DNA from 2 places in the Paenibacillus sp. EKM206P genome. Region 1 is predicted to be linked to the other one. Evidence: riboswitches for the same ligand, from Rfam matches in the RefSeq annotation. Region 1 holds a riboswitch; the other holds the start of a gene.
What was found. A riboswitch is a leader RNA that binds a small molecule or an ion and turns the genes downstream of it on or off. The one in region 1 is predicted to bind S-adenosylmethionine.
Positions count from the first base shown of each region.

Region 1 (7,844 bases):
TTGAATTTTAAACATCAAGACATTCAGAAAGCCGCTTCCTTTCAAGGGGGCGGCTTTCTCACGAACACGTTCACATTTTGTCAACAAAGCTCGTATGTCAAGGAACGATATATCAGTTATAATTACTATAAGTGATCATTTCACAACATATAAAGTGAATAAATATTATATTTGGAAGGATACGGGTGAATTTGAATAACAAAATTAGAATATTAAAATGGCTGGCACTCGTAACATGTATTGTCATGTTTTTGGCTACCTTCGGTGGAGGTGTTGTGACGCGGACGGATTCGGGTCTGGGCTGTGGCCGGGAATTCCCGCTATGCAATGGTAAGCTGGTTCCGGCACATACGATCGCATCCCTTATTGAGTTCTCTCACCGCTCCGTCAGTGCCATGGCCGGGATTCTTTCTATCGCCTCATTTGTTGGCTTTTTGCTGTTTATGAAGCATCGAAAGGATTTACAGCTATTCTCGCTGCTCACGCTCTTGTTTGTGATCATACAAGGTGCAATGGGGGCGTTGGCTGTCATATTCTCCCAATCAGCTGCGGTCATGGGACTGCATTTTGGCTTTGCGCTTATCGCTTTTGCCAGTGCGACTATGATGACGCTGGGGGCCTGGCAGGAGCATGCGGACTCACGCCACACTCCGCGTCTGATTCCTGGGCCTGTCAGTCGGGGCTTTCGTAATTTTATATGGCTATCGACGATCTATACCTATATTGCTGTCTATTCAGGGGCGTTGCTTAGTCACTCGGTCATCCAGAAGGTTGTAAATATTGGAGGCTTCATATCTCCACTGTTGCTTCATCAGATTTCAGCCGGTCTGCTGTTCGTCATTATCTTGGCTGTGGGTCACTACGCATACCGTTATCACCCGAATCACCGGGACATCCGTATATTGGGTGTTGTATCGGTCTTGTTAATCCTGCTTCAAGTGGTGATTGGAATTATCTTGCTGTACGTCAACAGACCTGAAATCTACATGTTTATCGTGCTGGGGCATATGCTGGTGATTGCATCGTTGTTCTCCATCTTGGCTTATCTGAGCTATCGTGTATGGCAATTGTCACCGGATCGCAAGCTTGTTCCGACCCAAGCACAACGTACCTAAGCATTTCATAGATCATAGTGAAGCGGATTTTTGCCCAAGTGGCGTTTAAACACGTATAATAGCATATAAGAAACAAACCAGGCCCACGAGTTTCTCGAGGGCTTGATTTGCTTAGGAGGAATCGTCCAGTTGATCTACCAGAATTTGCGCCAATTTATTGAAGCACTGCGTAAAGAAAATCATCTTAAAATTATAGAGGCACCTGTCGATCCTTACTTGGAGCTGGCTGAGATTCATCGAAGAGTCATTGAGGAAGAAGGGCCGGCACTGCTGTTCACGAATGTAAAAGGAACTCCGTTTCCTGTAGCCAGTAATCTGTTTGGCACGAATCGCCGTGTGGACATGGCTTTTGGCCCGCGCCCAGAGCAACTGATGGATGCGATTGTAGGAGCAACCAAAACATTGTTTCCACCTACACCCAAAGCATTGTGGAATGAACGTGGCCTGATTAAGGACATGCTAAAAGTAGGCCTAAAAACAGTATCTCATAGCGAGGCTCCTGTATTGGGAGTTCGCCGTACAGAGGCTCCGCTGGCACCACTGCCTAAAGTGACCAGTTGGCATGAGGATGGAGGACCGTTTATTACCCTTCCACTCGTGTATACCGAGAAGCCAGGTCAGCCCAAGGATCATAATCTGGGGATGTACCGCATTCAGATTTATGATGATCAGACGACGGGCATTCACTGGCAAATTCATAAAGGCGGCGGTTTCCATTATCATGAAGCGGAGCTGCGTAATGAGCCGTTGCCTACGACGATTATCATCGGTGGCCCGCCTGCTCTGATTGCGTCTGCCATTGCTCCAGCACCGGAAAACTTGCCTGAGCTGTTGCTGGCTTCGCTTATTATGGGAGGCAAGCTGCCCATGACAGAGGACCCGCTTGGGGGTCATCGGATTCCAGCAGAAGCAGAATTTGCAATCAGCGGTTATGTGCCACCTCATGAACGCCGTCCGGAAGGCCCGTTTGGCGATCATTTTGGATATTATTCATTACAGCATGATTTCCCTGTATTTCATGTCAAACATATGCATCACCGCAAGGATGCCATTTATCCGGCAACCATTGTAGGTAAGCCTCGGCAAGAAGACTACTACCTCGGTGAGTTTTTGCAACGTCTGCTGTCGCCTGCCTATCCGCTTGTGATGCCTTCCGTCAAGTCCCTGTGGGCGTATGCGGAAACGGGCGTACATGCGCTGGCAGCGGCAGTCGTACGTGAAAGCTACTCCCGTGAAGCGCTTGTATCCGGTTTTACCATTTTGGGTCAAGGTCAATTGTCATTGACCAAGTTCCTGATGCTGACAGATCGAGTCATTGATTTATCTGACTTTAACCTGCTGCTGGAAACCATTCTGGAGCGATTTAATCCAGCAAGGGATTTATTTATTTTCAATCACACGTCACACGATACACTCGATTACACAGGCCGCAAGCTGAATCATGGCAGTAAGGCGATCCTGATGGGAATAGGTGAGCCTGTACGTGAATTGCCTCGTGCTTATGAGGGAAGCGATCTGCCGGGGATTCGTGAAATTGAACCCTATTGCGGAGGTTGCCTCGTCGTATCGGGTGCGTCTTTTGAGCAAGATCCTGAGCTGGCGGCACGTGTTTTGGAGCGATTAGCTGCGGGTGAGCAAGAGTGGCCGCTCGTTTTCATTGTGGACGATGCCAAAGAAGTCGTTCGCTCTCAAGCCTCGTTCCTATGGACGGTATTCACTCGCTTTAACCCGGCTACGGATATGTACGCGGACAGCGAAGTGCGTTTGCATCATCTGAACTATAAGCTGCCGATTGTAGTGGATGCGCGTATGAAGCCTGGGTATCCGAATGAGGTGTTACCGCGTGAGGATATTGTTAAGCTTGTAGATCAACGATGGACGAGTTATTTCGCTTGACGCCCTAATTAAACCTACAGCCGGATTTTACATTTATAAGGAGGCGTAAGCATGATACGCAAGCTACTGGGTGAGCCGCCACGTGTGAACAAGGGCATCTTGCTGGATGCCATGAATAGCATGTCAGATATGTTAAACCTGCTGGAGCGGGAAATTCAGGCTGGTGGAGATCCGACCCACGACTTTCGGAAGGCGGATATTTTGACACGTGGTCTAATGTCATCTCTGGATGAACTGGAGCAGAGCCATCATGCTACCGCCTTTTTCCGTATGAAAGTGAAAGCCGGATATGCTGAAGATATGAGTGAGGATGAAAAATCCGATTATGCATTGTATGTTTTCTTTTATAAAGATGGGTTTGTGAGGGTATTTTCCATTTTGGATAAGCTGGGCAACTGGCTGAATGATCTGTATGATTTAAAAACAGGGCAGTATAAGGCTCATTATTCGTATTTTACCGTGTTGCGACAGCTCAAGTATCTCAAAATGCATCCTGTATTGACCGATAATTTAAATGATATCAAGGACACATACAACGATGCCATCAATCGGCTGCGTAAGCGGCGTAATACGGAGATACACTATATGAATACGGAAATGCAGGATGATCTCTGGCAACGGCACCGAGCTTTGTATGGAAAAATCCAACTGGAGGATCTCGATCACCATTTGGAAGATTTGCAGCAGGGCTTGGAAATGGTATGTCGGTCGCTGTCAAAGGCCTTTACTTATACTGCGAAACAATGGGAGAACCGGGCAGTACGCCCAAAAATATGATAGAAAATATCCTTTGACAAAGCAATGTAAACTATCTATACTGAAACCTAGTTTCAGAAAAATGCCTGAATTATATTTTTTATATAAACTTAACGGACAGCTAAAGCTGGAGTTTAACATATTTTTCTTATCCAGAGAGGTGGAGGGACTGGCCCGATGAAGCCCGGCAACCCGTTTTTTCCCGGTGTAATACACTGGGAGGGAACATGATGGTGCTAATTCCTACAAAACCGCTAGAGTTATAGCGATTTTGGCAGATGAGAAAAGGTTCGCAAGGTGGGGCCCTTTTCATTCTGTGAAAGGGGCTCTTTTTTGTATAAATAAATAGCGATTTTATACAATCCTGAGAGATGACAACTGGTTAAAAGGGTAAGGAAGAGTGAAGGGGGTCGCAGCACGTTGATAGAGCTTAAGCAGTTAACCAAGCATTATGGCAAAGGCAACCGACGCGTTAATGCGCTGTCTGGGTTGAATCTTTCTATAAAGCGTGGAGAAATATTCGGAGTGATTGGTCACTCCGGGGCAGGGAAAAGTACATTGATCCGCTGTATTAATTTATTGGAACGCCCTACTTCAGGTGAAGTATGGGTAGACGGGGTAAACCTCACTACTGTGAGTCAATCCCAGTTACAAATGCAGCGCCGAAAAATCGGAATGATTTTTCAGCATTTTAATTTGTTGTCTTCGGCGACGGTATATGACAATATTGCATTTCCGTTGCGGCTGGTAAACACGCCCAAGCAGAAGTTGGACAAGAAGGTTCGTGAACTGTTGGAATTGGTGGGTCTCGAAGAACACAGTGGAAAGTATCCGTCACAGCTCTCAGGTGGACAGAAACAGCGAGTAGGAATTGCGCGGGCGTTGGCTAGTGATCCTCATGTATTGCTGTGTGACGAAGCGACTTCTGCGCTTGATCCACAGACGACGGGGTCTATCCTGAAATTGCTGCTGGATATTAATCAGCGCTTTAATTTGACTATCGTGCTGATTACACATGAAATGCATGTCATTCAAAGCATCTGTGATAAAGTTGGCGTCATTCATCAGGGTGACATCGTGGAGCAAGGTCCGGTGGCGGAAGTATTTTTGAAGCCGCAGCACCAGGTAACCAAGGACTTTATCCAGCGGGAGTCAGAACATCCCGAGGAGTTGCAAGCAGCGATTGCGGCAGCAGGTGGCGGCGAGTCGGCGCAGGTGGTACGTATCTCCTTCTTGGGCAGCAAAACATATGATGCGATTCTGTCGCGTACGGCTCGAAGCACTGGGGTTGATTTTGCGATCTTGCAGGGAACCATATCTACGATTAAAAATGTACCCTATGGTCAGCTAATCGTTCGTTTTGAAGGGAATCATGAGGATATAGAGCATACGCTGCGCGAAGTGTCTGGGCAAGGACTTGATGTGGAGGTGATCGGACAATGAGCGAACTTGATTTTTCACAAGTGAGTTGGGAAGAGCTAGGGAATTCTACGCTGGAAACCCTTCAGATGCTCGGTGCATCCGCATTGTTCACCCTCATTATTGGTTTGCCGCTCGGCATATTATTGTTTCTGGCGAGCCGCTCCTCGTTGACTCTGATGAAGGTGATATACATTGTATTATCATTCATCGTTAACATTTTACGTTCCGTGCCATTTATCATTTTGATCGTTGCACTTATTCCTTTTACACGATCGCTGGTAGGTACCTCGACCGGGGTGTTGGGAACCATCCCACCATTGGTTATCGGGGCTGCCCCATTCTTCGCACGTCTTGTCGAAACGTCTCTGCGTGAAGTGGACAAGGGTGTCATTGAAGCCGCACAAGCAATGGGGGCCTCGACAGGACAAATTATCCGGCGTGTGCTGTTACGTGAGGCACTTCCGGGACTGCTAGCCGCATTAACCATTACCGTCGTTACACTCGTATCCTACACGGCAATGTCCGGGATGATCGGGGGCGGTGGACTGGGTACACTGGCTATCAACTACGGCTATTATCGTTATGAAACGGCTGTAATGATCGTTGCGGTCGTGCTGATGGTCGTATTGGTTCAATTGCTGCAAATGGCGGGAGACCGTCTCGTGCGGCATTATACTCGAAAATAGGGAAAACATATAGATATCCTTATTGATCAGGACGTCTGCTCCTGAATATTACAAATTATTGGAGGGGTAATAACATGAAGAAATGGGTATTGGCTGTATTAAGCTTGACATTAATTGCGGTGCTGGCTGCTTGCGGCACAAAGAGCACAACATCGGATACAAACAATGCGGCCGAAAATACAGGCGGATCACCACGTGAAGTGGAGCTGAAAGTTGGAGCTTCTCCTGTGCCGCATGCGGAAATTTTGGAAGCAATCAAACCTCAGTTGGAAAAAGAAGGGGTTCGTCTCCAAGTCGTTCAGTTTAACGACTATGTACAGCCGAACGTTCAATTGTTTGACAAGCAGTTGGATGCTAACTTCTATCAACATGTACCTTACTTGAATGTTATGAACAAAGAGCGCAAAATGAATTTGGTTTCTGTGGGCGCGGTTCACCTGGAGCCTTTCGGCATCTACTCCCAAAAATATAAAAAGCTTGATGAACTCCCAGATGGCGCAACGGTAGCCATTCCGAACGATGCAACAAACGGAGGCCGTGCATTGTTGTTGTTGGAAAAACAAGGTCTGATCAAGCTGAAAGACGCAAGCAACATTGAAGCTACGGTAAAAGATATTACTGAAAATAAGAAAAACCTGAAATTCAAGGAGCTGGAAGCGGCTATGCTGCCACGTCAGTTGCCTGAAGTGGACATTGCGTTGATCAACACGAACTACGCTCTGGAAGCTAAGCTGAACCCGACGAAGGATGCACTGGCACTGGAAGATAAAGATTCTCCATATGCTAACGTTCTGGTAGCTCGTCCTGATAATAAAGATTCTGAAGCGATTCAGAAGCTGCTTAAAGCTTTGCAATCCCCAGAAACTAAAAAATTCATTGAAGATAAATACCAAGGCGCAATTATCCCGGCATTTTAAGTAGGGAACGAGAACACATTGCACGCAAACCCCAGATTCTCTTGAACAAGAGGACTGGGGTTTCTTTTGGATAGAGTTGTAGGGGAAGCTTAAATATTTTATACTTGGGGGTGACCGTTCTCTGTGAACAGGAGGAAAATTGTTGAGAGATAAAGTCGCATTCATAACGGGTAGTGCCAAAGGTTTAGGTAAAACGACCGCTCTGCGTCTGGCGAATGAAGGCTGTAATATTGCGCTGAATTATGTGCATAGCCAAGCAGAAGCCGAAGCGCTTAAGCGGGTGATTGAGTCTAAGGGAGTACGCTGCCTGTCTTTACAAGGGGATATCACTGTTCAGAAAGATATCACGAGGCTGATTGGTGAAGTCCAGGATCGGCTAGGCGGAGTCGATATTATGGTGAACAATGCTGGACCGTTCATCCGGGAACGCCGCCTGTTTGCGGATTACAGTGTAGCTGAGATTCATACCATGATACAAGGGAATCTGGTCGGTACCATGTTGCTGGATCATTTGGTATTGCCTCACATGCGTAGCCAGCAATGGGGACGTATTATTCATTTTGGCTTTGGTCATGCTGGAGAAGCGAGAGCTTGGCCGCATCGCGCCGTCTACGCAGCCGCCAAGGTGGGGCTGGTGTCTTTTACGAAGTCACTGGCTGTGGAGGAGGCTCCTTATGGCATCACGGTCAATATGATCTGTCCAGGGGATATTCGAGGAGCAAATAAGGAAATGTCAATCGCCGATGTCATCGGCATGCAGGATAAAGAGACACCGCGTGGGCGTCCGGGGAGCGGAGAGGACATTGCGCGAGTGATCGCCTATTTGTGTGAGGAGCATTCGGATTTTATAACAGGCAATATTATGGATGTATCGGGAGGATTGGACCCCATTCGGCCAACCATATAAGCTTGAGTGATCCCTCAGACGCTGTAACACAAAAAAGAGTCTTGAGCTTCGTTACCGAAGTCAAGACTCTCATGATCTTATGCATCAAGCATTAGAATACTTGTACCACTTCTTGGACGCCGTCGACTTCTTCGAGAAGAGCGCG
Region 1 covers NZ_JAAMNQ010000006.1:68,525-76,368, forward strand. Annotated here, with positions in the region: gene G9G53_RS14390 (COX15/CtaA family protein) at 186-1,115, shown strand; gene G9G53_RS14395 (UbiD family decarboxylase) at 1,245-3,011, shown strand; gene G9G53_RS14400 (Cthe_2314 family HEPN domain-containing protein) at 3,063-3,788, shown strand; SAM riboswitch class I at 3,913-4,052, shown strand; gene G9G53_RS14405 (methionine ABC transporter ATP-binding protein) at 4,188-5,210, shown strand; gene G9G53_RS14410 (methionine ABC transporter permease) at 5,207-5,875, shown strand; gene G9G53_RS14415 (MetQ/NlpA family ABC transporter substrate-binding protein) at 5,950-6,792, shown strand; gene G9G53_RS14420 (SDR family oxidoreductase) at 6,935-7,699, shown strand; gene G9G53_RS14425 (NifU family protein) at 7,791-7,844, opposite strand, start outside.

Region 2 (7,844 bases), on a different contig from region 1:
CGCTTGTCCAAACGGAATGAACAGGGCTATGAGGACTTTGCTCAGGTATGGATTGGGCAGCATGAAGGGGAATGGAGTGCAGGCTGGAGCACACACCATGTCCCGGATGAAAGTATAGACGACCTTTGGTATGAGGGCAGCTTGTGGCAGGAATTACTACATGTATACCGTCATGAGCTGGCGCTCAAAATGGCTGAGGGCTACAGGCCCCTAATCCATGGTGTATTTCATGAGCAAGAAGGATCATCAGGACGAGGACAAACGCTGCAAAAGCTGTATTGCTACAGTGATTTGTTTCCACGTGATGAAGTGTATGAGCAATTGACGATGTGGAGACGGCAAAAAGCAGCAACGGAACGAAAAGCACCTTATTTTATCGCTACGAATCGATTGCTTCGACTCATTAGCGTTTATCTTCCCCATACCGAAGAAGAACTGTTGGAGCTGCCTGGTATGGGTCAGGGTAAGGTGTCGCAATATGGGACGGAGCTATTGGCTATTACGACACAAAATGACCGCACCACGCCATTTCCGTTGAACTGGGTAACAGAGACGCTGGAAGAAGAAGTTTTTTTGTCATGGTTATACAAGCAAAAAGAGAACCAGTACAGGCAGGAGCTGAACAAATTCAGCTTAACTAGAACGATTATTGAAGGCATTTCGGACGGTCTTTCACTGGAGCATATCGGAATGAAGACAGGTTTGCATCGTAGAGAGATGATTGAAGCTGTGGAGCATTTGGATAGAGACGGTATTGATATGGACAAGCTGATCCACAAGGAATTGGTGAATGTATCTGAGGCGGAGCAGGCAGCTATCTGGTCTGCTTATGAAGAGTTGGGGGATACGTTGCTCAAGCCCGTCATGCTGAAAGTGTATGGGGAAGAAAAGGCAACCGAAACAGGACTGGATCAGATTTATGAGCGTCTGCGTCTGATCCGTATACGGTTTCGTCATCAGCAGGTACCCGGCCGACATGTTGGATAATATAGAACTAGTTGGATAAAGCTGGGTATTAAAGTATATTCAGGGTCCAACATACTAAAAAGCAGCAGCCAGTTCCTCACAGGACACGGCTGCTGCTTTTTATGACCAAGCTTGAAAATAGAAAAAAGTATCCAATTTGATACTTTTTCCCCTTTTATTTTTAAACCCAGTCTTTCTTACGGAAAATACAGAACATACTGACGCCTAATGCCACCATAATACCAATGACGACAAAATAGCCATAACGTGTATGAAGCTCAGGCATATTATCGAAGTTCATCCCATATATTCCGGTAATGACCGTCAATGGCATAAATACGGTCGTAATTGCTGTAAACACACGCATAATTTCATTGGCACGGTTGGCGATACTGGATTGATAAGCTTCTCGAAGGTTACCCATCAAGTCGCGGTAAGTTTCGAAAGTCTCCGAAATTTTCACAGCATTTTCATAAATGTCGCTAAAATATTTTTGCAATTGATCGTCGATGAGCCGCAAATCCCGCTTGTTCAGGGTATTGATGACTTCTTTTTGCGGGCCCAACACTTTTTTCAGCCACAGAATCTCACTGCGTAAGCCGATGATTTCGTTCAAATGCGACTTTTTCGTATGCATTAGAATATCTTCTTCCAGCTTTTCAATGCGGACCTCAATCCGGTCACCAACCAGAAAATAGTTGTCAACAATTAAGTCGACCAACAGATACATAAAACGGTCAGGCTGGCTGACTTCTTGCTCCCACAGCATAGGCTTGAGGGTACGAAGCTCATTGATTTTCTGCTTGGTCACCGTAATGATAAAATGGCGGCCGAGAAAAATGTTCAAAGCTCGCAAAAATATTTCTTCATCATCAAAACGAATGCTATTTACAACGATAAAATAATGGCTTTCATAAATTTCAATCTTCGGACGCTGTTCTTCTTCACTCAAACAGTCTTCTACTGCAAGATCATGCATGGAAAATAAAGGCTGGAGCACTGCCAAATCATCGACATCGGCATCAATCCAATAAAAACCTTCTGCCGGTGCAGTAAGCGCCATTTCAATTTCTTCGACAGGGGTAAAAACCCCGTTGTTGACCAAACGGATTTTCATATACGTCACTCCTTATGCTCCGCCGTAACGGAAATACGTTTACCTTAAGCATAAGGAATGGACTCAGTTAGCCAGTTAGCCGGTGCGGGTAAGCGTGCACTCTCATCAAAAGCCGGAGGCTTTTGGAGCATGCAGAGCCTGGCGTCCCGTCTTTCGGCAAGCTGAAGTCATTCCTATGCTGTTGTTCAGGGATCGCCGCCTATTCGGACTCGGGTCGCCTTCCATTCCGGATTCACCTCTCAAATGTTCTTTTTTTAGATTGCCACAGTATCGCAGGAAACACTCAAGTCTGCACTACTGCTCCATATTTTTGCCTAATAGCACTTGTATAGTATAACGCTCGGCCTACGGCCTTTCAAGCGCAAAATCATGGGCAAAATCAACAGTAGTGGCAAGAGCTTCAGCGATAGGAGGGATATGATTTAACCTATGGAAAAGGTAGACAAAATGTGAATGCAGGTTACAAATTTGCAAGTCCCATCTTGACGAAGCCCAGCCGATGCATTAAAGTGAACAACAAGAACTTTGTGAACCCAAAATGAATATAGCGAAATCTTATCAAGAGCAGGTGGAGGGACTAGCCCGATGATACCCGGCAACCGGCGATTTTAATCGCACGGTGCTAATTCTTGCAGGACGCGCGCTTTGTACAAAGCGCGTTGCCCTGACAGATGAGAGAGGCGCATATGGATACAAATATGACCTTTCTCTAACCAGAGAAAGGTCTTTTTATTATATGCCCGGCATCTCAACAAGACGATTTTCGCAAAACTTACCTAACAAGGAGTGAGTTTACATGCCGATTAAAATCCCAGACACATTACCTGCTAAGGAAGTGCTGGAGGGCGAAAATATTTTCGTAATGGATGAAAGCTTGGCTTATCATCAGGATATTCGTCCGTTGCGTATCGCCATTTTGAATTTAATGCCTACAAAGGAAACGACGGAAACCCAACTGTTGCGCCTGGTCGGCAATACGCCGTTGCAAGTGGATGTCACGCTGGTGCACATGAAGTCTCATGTATCCAAAAATACATCGCAAGAATATTTGAACATGTTCTATAAAACGTTCGACGAGATCAAGAACAGTCGTTTTGACGGCATGGTCATTACAGGAGCCCCGGTTGAACAGCTTGAGTTTGAGGATGTGAACTACTGGGAGGAAATCCGGCAAATCTTTGAATGGACGAAAACGAATGTAACTTCGACCATGCATATCTGTTGGGCCTCACAGGCAGGCTTATACCATCATTTCGATGTCCCTAAATATGGGCTCGACTACAAATGCTTCGGTGTATTTCCACACACCGTGATTAAACCTAAAGTAAAATTGTTACGCGGCTTTGATGAACTGTTTTATGCTCCTCATTCCAGGCATACGGAGGTTCGTCGGGAAGATATTGATCATATCGCCGAATTAGAAGTTTTATCCGAATCCGAAGAAGCTGGAGTGTACCTCGTAGCCACGCTTGACGGTAAACAAATTTTTGTAACTGGGCATTCTGAATATGACCCGCTTTCACTGAAATGGGAATACGACCGCGATGTAGCCAAAGGAATGGATATTGAAGTCCCCAAAAATTATTTTCCTAATGATGATCCTGAGCGCACCCCCCCCTCAATTTGGCGGGCGCACGCCAATTTATTATTCTCGAATTGGCTGAACTATTATGTATACCAAGAAACACCTTATGATATCGGGCCCCAGATTTAAAAAAGGAGCATGTAGTTTACCTTTGTAGAGTATCACCTTGCAGTAGCGCAGCAGTATAGTCTTTGACATCCATTTTTGCAGGATTGGTTATAGCACCCACTATGGAAGTTAACAGGAGGATTCATATGAGTGAGAAACAGTGGAAAATCGAAAGTAGATTGGCACAAATCGGTTCAGTAGAAGAGCCAGTAACCGGGGCTGTTAATTACCCGATTTACCAATCTACGGCGTTCCGCCATCCCCGTCTGGGTCAAAGCACAGGATTTGATTACATTCGGACGATCAATCCCACGCGAAAGGTACTGGAAGAGGCTTCTGCTGCACTTGAATCGGGTGATGCAGGCTTTGCATGCAGCTCAGGTATGGCGGCGCTGCAAACGGTATTTGCATTGTTTGGACAGGGAGATCATCTCATAGTATCGCTGGATCTGTATGGCGGGACGTATCGTTTGCTGGAGCGTATTTTGTCTAAATTTGGTGTGACAGCCAGTTATGTGGATACGAACGATCTTGAAGCGCTCGAACAGTCATGTCGACCGAATACCAAAGCTGTATTCATAGAAACGCCTACAAATCCGTTAATGATGATTACTGATATTCGAGCGGTGGCTAAATGGGCATCACAACATCAGTTGCTTACCATTGTAGATAATACGCTGCTAACGCCATATTTCCAGCGGCCATTGGAACTGGGCGCGGATATTGTGGTACATAGCGCAACCAAATATTTGGGCGGACACAACGATGTGCTGGCAGGGTTGATCGTAACCAAAGGCAAAGAGCTATCAGCTGAAATTGCATTCCTGCACAATTCCATAGGGGCAGTGCTTTCCCCAAGCGATTGCTACCAGTTAATGAAGGGCATGAAGACGTTAGCGCTGCGTATGGACCGGCACGAGCATAATGCAACAGTGCTGTCTAACTATTTACTGACGCATCCGGCTGTGGCGGAAGTATTTTATCCAGCTCTAGAAGGCCATCCAGGTCGTGAGATTCAAAATAAACAATCCAGCGGAAATACGGGTATCTTTTCCTTTAAAGTAAAGGATGCTCGTTATGTGGAACCTTTGCTTCGTCACATTAAGCTCATTGCGTTTGCGGAAAGTCTCGGCGGTGTGGAATCGTTAATGACCTATCCCGCTGTGCAGACACATGCGGACATACCAGCAGAAATTCGGGATGCAGTCGGGGTAGATGACAGGCTGTTGCGTTTCTCCGTAGGCATTGAGCATACAGACGACCTAATTGAAGATTTACGTTCGGCGTTGGAAGCGGCACGTCAAGAAGTAGAAGGAGGAGAGCTGCAATGATAGAGGATGCGAGGAGGATCGGGCAGGATCTGAACAAAGAGCGGAAGTTCGCTACCAAGCTGCTGCATTTTGGCTCTGAAATTGACAGCGTTACGGGGGCATCGAGCGTCCCGATCTATCAAGCTTCTACCTTCCACCATCACGATATTTTTAATCCTCCACAGCATGACTATAGCCGTTCAGGTAATCCGACACGACAAGCTTTGGAGGATTATATCGCTTTATTAGAAGGCGGGGCGTGCGGTTTTGCCTTTGCATCAGGTATGGCGGCCATCTCTACTACATTTATGCTCTTGTCTGCTGGAGATCATGTCATTGTTTCCGAGGACGTATATGGAGGAACATATCGACTGCTGACCTCCATTTTGAAACGGATGAATATCGAAACGACCTTCGTCGACATGACGGACCTCAACCTTGCGAAAGAGGCGTTGCAGGAGAATACAAGGGCTGTATATATGGAAACTCCGTCCAATCCGACACTCAAAATTACCGATGTGGCAGGAATAACTTCTTGGGCACAGGACAACGGGCTTTTAACGTTATTGGATAATACTTTTATGACACCTTATTATCAACGTCCGATTGAGCAGGGAGTTGATATTGTATTGCACAGTGCGACCAAGTTTCTGGGCGGACACAGCGATGTGCTGGCAGGACTTGCGGTAGCACGTACCGAATCGTTGGGAAGACAAATCAAGCAGCTCCAAAATGGACTGGGTACCGTGTTGGCTCCGCAGGAGTCATGGTTGCTCATGCGCGGTATGAAGACACTGGAGGCTCGTATGGCTCACAGCGAAAAGAGCGCAGCGAAGCTCGCTAACTGGCTGAACGAGCGCAACGACATTGAGGCGGTATACTACCCGGGTCTGGAGAATCATCCAGGGCGTGAAGTTCATGAGCGCCAATCCAGCGGTTATGGTGCAGTGATATCTTTTGATGTGGGTTCTGGTGAGCGTGCAAAAGAAGTCCTCAGTCGCGTACGTATTCCAATTGTAGCGGTGAGTCTGGGAGCTGTGGAAAGCATCTTGTCGTATCCGGCGATGATGTCACATGCGGCTATGCCCCATAGTGTACGATTGGAGCGCGGGATTACGAACGGACTACTCCGTTTCTCCGTAGGTTTGGAGGATATTGACGACCTGATCAGTGATCTGGATGAGGCGCTGCGCTAGAGCGTTAGCACATCCGCAGCATCTTTGTCGTTTTCACGCTGAGAGCAAATATGTACAGTACTAAACAGCAAGTTTCCAGTATTTCAGGAGGCTTGCTGTTTTCTATAAAATAACATGAACGACAGTGTGAAAAAAGACACTTTTCAGTTCTGTTTTCTTATTTTTTGGCTATATGCAACGTTGAGATAAGCTTGGCAGTTGCCTGTTTTCCTAGGTGAAAAGCAGAAAGAAGCGGGAATAAGTATGGTTCCTTACCTAAAGATATGTTAGTATTATCATTAGGTTTTACTATGCTAAATAGCACAGACAACATACAAGGCTAGTCATGAACATACATTACGGCAGGGTTCGAACGCAGGTTTGTGAAAGCATTCTCGTTCATAAGTCCTGTCGTTCATTTCGTCGCCCTGTGACAGCGAAGGAGGATACACCATGAGTGTAATCGACCATATTTTAGATAAAGCCCTACGCGGCGAACGCCTGAATTTAGAGGATACCGTTGCTTTGTTCGAATCAGACGAGGTAGAAAAAATCGGTCATGCGGCGAATAAAGTCATGAATCGCATGCATCCCGATCCCGTTAAAACCTTCGTTATCGGACGAAATATTAACTATACAAACGTGTGTGACGTATACTGTCGCTTCTGCGCTTTTTATCGTAGACCAGGTTCTGATGAAGGTTATGTTTTGCCGGATGAGGTGATCTTTCAGAAGATCAAGGAAACGCAGGAAGTAGGTGGCACCGAAATTCTAATGCAAGGCGGTGTGAACCCGAATCTGCCGTTCAGTTATTATACCGATTTGCTGAAAGGTATCAAGGAGCGTTTTCCCGATATTACGATGCACTCCTTCTCGCCAGCTGAAATTCACAAAATGAAGGAGAAATCTGGTCTTTCTATGGAAGAAACAATCCGCGCCATTCATGAAGCTGGATTGGATTCGCTTCCGGGCGGAGGTGGAGAAATTTTGGATGACCGCACACGCCGCAAAATTAGCCGTCTCAAAGGCTCTTGGCGTGATTGGATGGATGTCATGCAAACGGCTCATAAGGTTGGGATGAACACGACTGCTACGATGGTTATTGGCTTTGGCGAGTTGATGGAGGAGCGTGCGCTGCATTTGTTGCGTGTTCGTGATGCTCAGGACGAATGCATTGAAAACAAATATAATTCTGAAGGATTTTTGGCCTTTATTCCTTGGACCTTCCAGCCAGACAATACCAACCTGAAGAAGGAACGTCAGACGCCGGAGGAATATCTGAAGACCGTTGCGATCAGTCGTCTTGTATTGGATAACATCAAGCATATTCAATCCTCATGGGTAACTATGGGACCTGAAATCGGTAAAAAATCGTTGTACTACGGTTGCGATGATTTTGGTAGCACCATGATTGAGGAAAACGTAGTTTCCGCTGCAGGCGCAACGTATAAGGTTAACATTGAATCCATTTTACAGTTGATCCGCGAGACGGGTCACATTCCGGCACAGCGTAATACCCGTTATGATATTATTCGTACTTTTGACAGTGCCAGCAGTATTGAACATGATTTTATCATGCAGAA
Region 2 covers NZ_JAAMNQ010000001.1:494,023-501,866, forward strand. Annotated here, with positions in the region: gene G9G53_RS02405 (HRDC domain-containing protein) at 1-987, shown strand, start outside; gene corA (magnesium/cobalt transporter CorA) at 1,148-2,083, opposite strand; SAM riboswitch class I at 2,636-2,761, shown strand; gene metA (homoserine O-acetyltransferase MetA) at 2,880-3,797, shown strand; gene G9G53_RS02420 (PLP-dependent transferase) at 3,923-5,107, shown strand; gene G9G53_RS02425 (aminotransferase class I/II-fold pyridoxal phosphate-dependent enzyme) at 5,104-6,282, shown strand; gene mqnC (cyclic dehypoxanthinyl futalosine synthase) at 6,715-7,844, shown strand, end outside.
Region 2: another riboswitch for S-adenosylmethionine. It lies ahead of metA (homoserine O-acetyltransferase MetA); the one in region 1 lies ahead of G9G53_RS14405 (methionine ABC transporter ATP-binding protein).